2 regions of the Amycolatopsis sp. NBC_01307 genome follow, and region 2 is predicted to be linked to the other one. Evidence: riboswitches for the same ligand, from Rfam matches in the RefSeq annotation. Region 2 holds a riboswitch; the other holds the start of a gene.
The links. A riboswitch is a leader RNA that binds a small molecule or an ion and turns the genes downstream of it on or off. The one in region 2 is predicted to bind S-adenosylmethionine.

Region 1 (4,772 bases), 2.0 Mb from region 2:
GCGGCGCCGAGCGCCGGCTGGCTGATCGCCGCGCGCGCCGCCCAGGGTGTGTTCGCCGCGCTGCTCGCGCCGTCGACGATGTCCCTGCTGACGCTCACCTTCACCGACCCGCGCGAACGCGGGAAGGCGTTCGGGATCTTCAGCGCCATCATGATCTCCGGCTCCGCGCTCGGCCTCACGCTCGGCGGCGCGCTCACGCAGTTCCTCGACTGGCGCTGGTCGCTCTACATCAACGTGCCGCTCGCCGTGGTGGCCGGGCTGGGCGCCTGGTTCGCCGTGCCGGCCACGGCCGGGCACCGCGACACCAAGCTGGACTGGACCAGTGCGCTGCTCAGCTGCGGCGGCGTCGTCGTGCTGGTGCACGCGCTGTCCGAAGCGGCGACGCTGGGCTGGAACTCGTTGTGGGTACTGGGTTTCCTCGCGCTCGCGGTGGTGCTGCTCGGCGCGTTCGTCGCCCGGCAGGCCGGCCACCCGCACCCGCTGCTGCCGCTCGCGGTGGTGCGCGACCGCGCCCGCGCCGTCGCGTACCTGACCGTCGGGACCGCGTCGTTCGGCGCGTTCGGGATGTTCCTGTTCCTGACGTACCAGCTGCAGGTGGTGATGGGCTACGGCGCGCTCGCCGCGGCGCTGGCGTTCCTGCCGACGCTGGGCGCGAACCTCTTCGCCTCGACGCAGCTGTCGGGGCGGTTGCTGGCCCGCTTCGGCCCGCGTCCGCTGCTGGCGGGCGGGCTCTTCGTGCTGGCGGGCGGGTTGCTGCTGGCCACCCGGTTGACGCCGGACTCGTCGTACGCCGCGGTGATCCTGCCGATGCAGCTGCTGCTGGGCCTGGGCGCCGGGCTGTGCATGCCGGTGGTGCTGAACGTCGCGACCCGCGACGTCGGCGCGCGGGACGCCGGAGCCGCATCTGCGTTCGTGACGACGTCGCAGCAGGTCGGCGCGTCACTGGGGACGGCGACGCTGAACACGATCGCCACCGCGGCGGCGGCCGGGCTCACAACGTCGACGGCGATCGTCCACGGCTACACAACAGCCGCGGCCTGGGCGGCCGGCCTCGTCGCCACAGCCGCCCTCACCGCACTCCTGCTGCTCCCGCGCAGCACCCGCTGAAAGCCGTGAAGGCCTCCTTCCCGGCCATAAGAGCCGGTAAGGAGGCCTTCACGGACGTTCGGGGTCAGGCCGCGGCGACGCCCTGGGGGCCGCGGGCGGTGTGCGTGACGTGGCCGCCGCGCTCGGCGACCCACGCCAGCGCGGCGTCGGCCCGCTCGCCGCGGACGCCGAGGCGGAACCGGCCGACCGGGGTGTCGCCGATCCGGGTCAGGCCGCCGCCGATGGTGGCGAACTCGACGTCGAAGCGGCCCGCGGCCTCGGGCAGCAGCGCGCCGACCGAAGCGAAGCCGACCAGCACGACGTCGACCGAGCGGTCGTAGCGCGAGGACTGCGAGCGGGTGGTCTCGATGGCGGGCAGCAGCGCCTGCGCGGTGCGGCTGGCCGGGTTCGAGATCAGGTCGAGCACGGAGCCACGCTCGACGACGGTGCCGTCTTCGAGCACCGCGACGTCGTCGCACACCCGGCGGACGACGCTCGCGTCCGGCGTCGTGATGACGATGGTGACACCCAGCTCGGCGCGGGCCCGGTCGAGCACGGTGAGCACCGCGCCGGCCTCCTCCGGGTCGATCCCGGCGGTCGGGTCGTCGGCGAGCAGCACGGCGGGGGCCGCGGCCAGGGCCTTCGCCACGGCGACGCGGCGGAGCTGCCCTTCGGTGAGCTCGCCGGGACGCTGCGCGGCGCGCGGGGTCAGGCCGACGAGGTCGAGCAGCGAGCCGACCTTGCTGCGGCGCTGCGGGCCGTCGACGCCCAGCTGCTCCAGCGGGGACGCGATGTTGCCGGCGATGGTGCGCTCGGCGATCAGCTCCGGCTTGGTGCCGACGACGCCGAGCTGGCGGCGGATCTCGCGGAGCCGGCGGCCGTCGAGGGTGCCGGTGTTGAGGCCGTCGAGCCGGACGACACCGCGGTCCGGCCGCTCCTGCAGCGCGATGCACCGGGCGAGGACGGACTTGCCGGAACCGGCCGGACCGACGACGCCGAACAGTGAGCCGGCCTGGACGTCGACGCTCACGTCCCGCAGCGCGACGACCGGATTTCCGTTGAGGGCAAAGGACTTGGACAGGTTTTCGACGGTGATCACGAAGGCTCCAGAAAACGGGGCGCGCAGAGAAGCGCGTCCGGCCGCAAGCGAGTGTCCGTCCTCTATGGACGGTGCATGAAGAAGAGGTGTGACGGGTCGAGCAAGCTCAGTTGGAGCGTCGACATGCGGTCACGGAGCGGCGACCCTCGTCGACAACGCGGCGTTTGGTCAGCAGCAGCGGGCGAGCAACCCTCTTCATCGGGACGGCCTCCATCGGTCCTGGCGGTAGCACCTGCCCTGCGGAGGGTGGTTGCTGCGACTTCGGCGAGCCAGGTCTCTCAGTCGCTCGGGATGGACGTACTGAGTAAAACCGATCCCGAGGAGCGAAAGCAAGCCTGTTGGGCCAGATCACACGACTGGAGGTGTCCGAATCGCGGGAACAGCACTCAGGAAGACTTATTTCGCCGCGACGCGCACGCTCCGGCGTCGGCGGGCACCGTCAGTTCCACTGAGGACGCGTCACCGGACGGCGGCGAGCCGGGCGAAGTCGTGCACGTCCAGCTGCTCACCGCGGGTCTTCGGGTCGATCCCGGCGGCCACCAGCAGCTCGCCGGCCCGCTCGGCCGACCCCGCCCAGCCGGCGAGCGCGGCGCGGAGGGTCTTCCTGCGTTGTGAGAACGCGGCGTCCACGAGACCGAACAGCCGATCCCGGTCCTCGGACGCCGGCGTCTCCCCGCGTTCGAACGCGACGAGCGTGGAATCGACGTTGGGTACCGGCCAGAACACCGAGCGTGGCACGGCGGCGACCTTGCGCGCCGGGCCGTACCAGGCGAGCTTGACGCTCGGGACGCCGTAGATCCGGCTGCCCGGGCCCGCGGCCATCCGGTCGGCGACCTCGGTCTGGACCATCACGAGGCCGGACTTGAGGGAGGGCACCTCGGCGAGCAGGTGCAGCACGACCGGCACGGCGACGTTGTAGGGCAGGTTGGCCACGAGCGCGGTGGGCGCGGCGGGCAGGTCGGCGTTCGAGACGCGCATGGCGTCGGCCTCGAGGACGTCCAGCCGGCCCGCGACGTCCGGCCCGCGTTCGGCGACGGTCTTCGGCAGCCGTTCGGCGAGCTTGCGATCGATCTCGACGGCCACGACCCGCGTCCCCGCGGCGAGCAGCCCGAGCGTCAGGGACCCGAGCCCGGGCCCGACCTCGAGGACGACGTCGTCCGGCCCGAGGTGCGCGAGGTCGACGATCCGCCGCACGGTGTTGGGATCGTGCACGAAGTTCTGCCCGAGCTTCTTGGTCGGCCGCACGTCCAGCTCGGCCGCCAGCCCGCGGATCTCGGCAGGTCCCAACAGTTCAACCACCGGACGAGCCTACCCAGGACAACCCGGCCCCCTCTGCACGCCCGCCCGGAGTGCCCGGCCCCAGAGGGTCAGCCCACGTACCCAGCCAGTCGGCCCGCATACGTGGACGGTCGGCTCACGTACCCAGCCAGTCGACCCACGTACCTGGACGGTCGGCCCGCATACCCAGACGGTCGGCTCGCGTGATCAGCAGGCCGACACGCGTGATTGAGCGGTCAACACACGTGATTGAGCGGTCGACACACGTGATCGCAGGCGGAACCGACGTGATCAGACCCGACACTCGCGTGATCAGACCCGTGACTCACGTGATTGGCGGCGGAACTCGGGTCATGCCTCGCTGGGGACGCGAAACGGCCCCCGCCGTGAGGCGGGGGCCGTTTCGGAAAGGAAGTCAGGCCTTCTTGCCGCAGACCGGCCAGGCGCTGTAGCTGCCGCCGCGTCCGGCGCGGACCTTCTCCGCCACCGCGATCTGCTCTTCACGCGAAGCCTGGTTCGGGAGCGCCGCGTACTGGGAGCCGCCGTAGGCGTTCCAGGTCTGCTTGTCGAACTGGAGGCCGCCGTAGTAACCGTTGCCGGTGTTGATGGCCCAGTTGCCGCCCGACTCGCACTGCGCGATGCGGTCCCACGCGGAACCGTCGCCGATGTCGGGGGTCGCGGCCTTCTTGGTGCCGACGTGGATGATCTTCGGCTTGGCCGGAGTGATCACCTGCTCCGACATCGACTGCCGCGAGACCTCTTTGCCGTTCTTCTGCGTGACCTTGTAGGTCACCATCTTCTCGCCGGGCGTGCCCGGGTCCTCGACCTGGGTCTTGCCCTTGTCGAGGTCCGGGTCGTCGACCTTCTGCTCGGGCGGGTCGATGGTCTCCTTCTGGTTGACCATCGAGACGCCGGTGCGGCTGATGTGGACCTCGGCACCGTCGGTCAGCTTGACGTCCAGGCCGCCCTCGGCCGCGTCCTCCGGGCCCAGGGTGAGCTTGTACTCGCCCAGGAACTCCTTCGTGGTGACCGCGGTCGTGGTGATCTGCTTCGGCTGGTTCGCGCCGTCGTAGAGCGTGATGTGCTTGAGGGTCTTGATCTGGACGGTCGCGCCTTCGAGCGGCAGTTCGCCGTCCTTCGGCATCGACATCCACGTGCCGGCCTGCTCGGCCTGCTGCATGCCGAGCTGGGACAGGGCGTCGCCCAGGTGGGTCGCGCGGACCCAGGAGGTGCGCTCGGCGCCGTCGACGACCAGCTTCAGCTGGCGGCCGCGCTCGAGCTTGATGACGCCGCCGTCGCCGACCTCGGC
Region 2 (4,772 bases):
CCATCGGGGCAGGGTAGCGGCGAACGCCCCGGCCACGAGCACGGTCGCGGAGATCAGCGCGCCCGGCAGGTCCGCGATCACCACGGCCACCGCACCGGCGCCACGGCCATCGCGAGCACCAGCGGACTGCGTTCGTACCAGGCGACCAGCGCGAGCCCGAGCGTCGCCAGGAGGGGGCCGCGGGTGGCCGCGTCGAGACCGAACCGGCTGAACAGCAGCAGGTCCAGCACCGGGACGGCGAGCACGACGGCGACGATCGACGCCACCACCGTCCTCGCGCGCAGCCCGCCCGCCACGGCGTAGGAGACCACCATGGCGAGGAACGCCGCGATGAGTGCGTACTGCCACGCCGGACCGGCGCCGCCGGCGTAGGCCACGACGGTGTCATCGAGGCTGAGGAACCGGGCCTTGGTGCCGTAACCGTCGATCGTCAAGCCGAACAGGCCCACGTAGCCGGCGGTCGCCGGTGGCAACCGCGCCGTCAGTTCCGCGGTGACGGCCGACCGGTGGAACAGTTCGGCCGTCACCAGGACCAGTTCCGCGAAACCCAGCAACGCCAACGGAATCCACTGCCGCCCCATCGGCCCAGGCTAACGCTCAGCAGAACGGCGGCAGCTCCCGCGGGTCGCCGACCGGGGCCCAGCGGCCGCCCGCCTTCGTGTACCCCCAGCGCGCGCCGCGGGCGACGATCTGGCGCAGCGCCAGCAGCACGCGATCCACGTGCTCCTCGGTGCTGCCCAGGCCGAGGCTGACGCGCACCGCCTGCTGCCCTTCGCCGCCGGTGACGCCGATCAGGCGCTTGGCCGCGATGTGGGCGCAGAAGGCGCCGTCGCGGACGCCGATGCCGTACTCCGCCGAGAGAACCGCCGCGAGCCAGCCGGGGTCGAAGCCGGCGACGACGAAGCTGACCGTGCCGACGCGGTCGACCGGCGCGTCGAACAGCCGCAGCTCCGAGCAGCCCGGGATGCCCTCGAGGCCCCTGCGCAGCCGGACGAGCAGGGCCTGCTCGTGCGCTTCGACGGCGGCCCAGTTGCGGCTCAGGGTTTCGCAGGCGACGCCGAGCGCGTACACGCCGACGGTGTTGGGCGAACCGGCTTCGTGCCGCTCCGGGCCGGTGTTCCAGACGACGGCGTCCTCGGTGACGAGCTTGGTCGCGCCGCCGCCGGCGAGGTAGGGCCGGGCGGCGCGCAGCCAGTCGGCGCGGCCGATCAGCGCGCCCGCGCCGAAGGGCGCGTACAGCTTGTGGCCGGAGAGGGCGACGTAGTCGACGTCCAGGTCCTGCATGGCGATCCTGCGGTGCGGCGCGAGCTGGGCGGCGTCGAGGGCGATGCGGGCGCCGTGCCGGCGGGCCACCGCGGCGATCTCCGCCACCGGGAGCAGCTCACCGGTCACATTGGACGCTCCGGTGAGGACCACCAAACGCGGCCCCTGCGGGGATTCCGCGAGGGCTTCGTCCACAGCGGACACCGCCGCGAGCCGGGTGCGCGGGGTCGGCAGGCGCCGGACGTTCGGCCCCTGCCACGGCAGCAGCGCGGCGTGGTGCTCGGTGTCGAACACGATCACCGCGGTGCGCGGCGGGAGGCTGCGGGCGAGCAGGTTGAAGGAGTCGGTGGTGTTGCGGGTGAACACGACCGTGTCGGTCCGGCGCGCGCCGACGAAGCTGCGCAGCGTGGCGCGGGTGCGCTCGTAGAGCTTGGTCGAGACCTGCGAGGCGAAGCCCGCGCCGCGGTGGACGCTCGCGTACCAGGGCAGGAACTCGTCGACGGCCACGCGGACGGCGTCGAGACAGGGCGCGCTGGCCGCGTGGTCGAGATTGGCGTAGCCGATGTCTCCGCCGGTGACGAGCGGAACTCGCAGCGAGGCACCAGCGACCGTGGGAATACCTTGGGACGCAAGGGATTCCTGGGTCTGTGTGCTGGTGCGGTCGATGGCGAGAGTCATCGTTAGCCTCCTCGGCGTTCCGGGGGGCCCCGGCGAGGGGCCCGCGCTTGCCGGTCGCACGGCGCGACCGGCCCGGTCTTCACCCGGGGCACCCCACCGCGGTAGGAGGGTTGCCGGCCAGCAAGCCGGGGCTTGACGCTGGCACTCATGACCTGATTCAAAAGGTAACCGAGAATCGGCGTGACGACCAGCCCCCACAGCACATTCTGAGACACCGACCACAAGTCGAGCAGGAATGGAGAAGCGTCAGGGCTTCGCGCGGAAACGGCCCGGGAGCTGCGTCACGGCGTGGTCCGAGAGGTGTGTCGCGGTGCCGGTGTACTGGTCCGCGCCCGCTGTGAACAGCCAGCCACCCAACGTCTTCCCGTCGATCGGCTCACCGTGCGCCGCCGCGACGGTGGTCGAGACCTGGCTGTAGGCGAGACCGTCCCAGTCGGCCGCGTCCGGCAGTGTCCACAGTGTGAAGTGCACGTGGGCCCCGGTGCTGCTGCCACCACACGGCAGGGCGTTGCCGGTCGAGCCGAGCACGTCGCCGGCCTCGACCTGCTCACCGTCGGTGACCTTGATGCCTTCCATGTGGTAGTACCCGGTCCGCCAGCCGCCGGCGTGGTCGATGGTCACCCAGTCGCCGCCCGCGCAGTGCTGCAGGTGCACGGTCCCGGCCAGCGGCGCCCGCACGGTCTTGTCGGCCGGGCTGAGGTCGAGGGCGTTCTCGACGCCGGTGCTGCCATCGTCGGAGTGGATGCCGGCGGAGTACACCTGCTGGCCGGCCTTGAACGGCAGCGCCAGCACCGGAAAGGGCCCCACCTCAGCGGCCGCCCCCGGAGCGGCGGCGAGCCCCACACCCAGGACGATCCCCGCGACCAGCCCGGCCCCACGCACGTATCGCTTCGTCACCCGGCGTACTCCTTTGACTCTACGTTCGCCCATTCGAGGTAATGAATGGAGCGCAGAGTAAGCCAAAAGAGGGAACGCAGGGAAGATCAGGTGAGGTTTTTGTGAGGATCACTCACCCTCGCGGGAAAAGATCACCAGGTCGACGCGAAGAGCGGACAGGCACCGGACAACCGCCCGGCCCGAACGCAGCCCCCACCACTCCCTGGGGGGCGTCCCCTGTCCAGTCTACCGCCGCTGACCTGCAAAAACGTGGGTGCCGGAAATCTGTGGACAACTGGAGTGGATGTGGACAACTCGCGGCCGGCCGGGCTCGCGACCGCCGAGCGCAGCAGACGGCACGGTGGCCAAGCGGGCAACCCGCGATCGACGCCGCTCACCTCAAGCAAACCGACGCGGACAGCCCGGCGGCGATGCCGAGCCGAGCGGACACGGTTCCGCCCAACCCGCGAACGAGCCGGCGGTCCGACTCGCAGCGCCGGCGACCCCAGCGGACCGCACAGTGGCCAAGCAGGCAATCCGCGCTCGGCCCCGCTCACCTCAAAGCCGACGCAGGCGGCATGGCGACCAAGCGGGCCACCCGCCGATCGACCCCACTCGCCTCAAGCAAGCCCAGCGGACGGCACGGCGGCCAAGCAGGCAACCGGCCCCACCTATCTCAAGCAAGCCGACGCGGAAGACGCACCGGCAAGATCGAGCATCCGATCAGCCACGACCCGCGCGACCCAGCGGCCCGACTCGATCACCAACCACCCCAGCGAGCGACATCGCCGCGAGACAGAGCGGACACCGGCCAAGCAAACCGCGAACCGCGTCAGATCCCCGACTCGCCGCGCCAGCGGGCCAGGCGGCCGGCGCGGTCCACCGCGCGCAGCCGGCGCTCGGCGTCGTCGCGGGCTGTGGCCGTCGTGACCACCAGGAGCTGGTCGTGCTCCTGCAGGCGGCTCGTCTTCTGCGGTGTGAAGCCTAAGCCCGCGCGCACGACCAGGCTCACCGTCGCACCCACCGGCAAGCGCAGCTCCGACAGGTAGACGCCGTGCAGCTTCGAGCCCGGCTGGATGCGGACCTGCAGCAGCTCGGCGCCCAGCTCGTCCAGTGGCGCGGAGTCGACGTCGATCTCGTACGCCTCCGACTTCTTCGACAGCCCCAGCCAGCGCGCGAGCGGGCCGAGGGTCGCGCCCTGGAGCAGCGTCAGCACGATGACCAGCACGAACACCGCGTCGACCAGGCGCTGGGCGCCCGGCAGGCCCTCCGACAGCGGGATCATCGCCAGCACGATCGGCACCGCGCCGCGCAGGCCGGCCCACGACAGGAACGCCTGTTCCCGCCACGGCAGCCGGAACGGCAGCATCGAGAGCACCACCGAGATCGGCCGGGCCAGCAGCAGCACGACGGCGCCCGCGACCAGGCCCGGCACCAGTGTCTCGAGCAGCCGGCTCGGCGACGCGAACAGCCCGAGCAGCACGAACAGCCCGATCTGCGCCAGCCAGCCCAGGCCTTCGGCGAACGACAGCGTGTCGGAGCGGTGCGGCAGCCGCGAGTTGCCCAGGACCAGCGCCGCGACGTACGTGGCGAGCAGGCCCGACGCGTGCAGCAGCTGCCCGGACGAGTACGCCACGACGCACACCGCGACCGTGGCCAGCGGGTACAGGCCGGTCGCCGGGAGCGCGGCGCGCCGCAGGGCGATGCCGCCGAGCCAGCCGAACGCCAGCCCGATCGCCAGGCCCGCCGCCAGCTCGTAGACCGCCAGGAACGGCAGCGTCCAGTCCACAGTGGTGCCCTCGGCCAGCACCACGACGGCGATGTAGGCCGGCGCGTCGTTGATGCCGGACTCCAGCTCCAGCGCGCCCACCAGGCGCTTGCCGATCCCGGCCGTGCGCAGCACCGAGAAGACGGCCGCGGCGTCGGTCGACGAGAGCACCGCGCCCCACAGCAGC

Region 1: linked by a shared signal. The riboswitch ahead of OG439_RS32285 (methionine ABC transporter ATP-binding protein) and the one ahead of OG439_RS23165 (aminotransferase class V-fold PLP-dependent enzyme) in region 2 are both predicted to bind S-adenosylmethionine.

Annotation. Positions count from the first base shown of each region.
Region 1 is NZ_CP108403.1:7,430,962-7,435,733, forward strand. Features, by position in the region: gene OG439_RS32280 (DHA2 family efflux MFS transporter permease subunit) at 1-1,107, shown strand, start outside; gene OG439_RS32285 (methionine ABC transporter ATP-binding protein) at 1,172-2,185, opposite strand; SAM riboswitch class I at 2,393-2,483, opposite strand; gene rsmA (16S rRNA (adenine(1518)-N(6)/adenine(1519)-N(6))-dimethyltransferase RsmA) at 2,645-3,484, opposite strand; gene OG439_RS32295 (transglycosylase family protein) at 3,879-4,772, opposite strand, start outside.
Region 2 is NZ_CP108403.1:5,476,544-5,481,315, forward strand. Features, by position in the region: gene OG439_RS23155 (hypothetical protein) at 1-4, opposite strand, end outside; gene OG439_RS23160 (hypothetical protein) at 78-581, opposite strand; gene OG439_RS23165 (aminotransferase class V-fold PLP-dependent enzyme) at 598-1,941, opposite strand; SAM riboswitch class IV at 1,980-2,094, opposite strand; gene OG439_RS23170 (M23 family metallopeptidase) at 2,188-2,838, opposite strand; gene OG439_RS23175 (potassium/proton antiporter) at 3,650-4,772, opposite strand, start outside.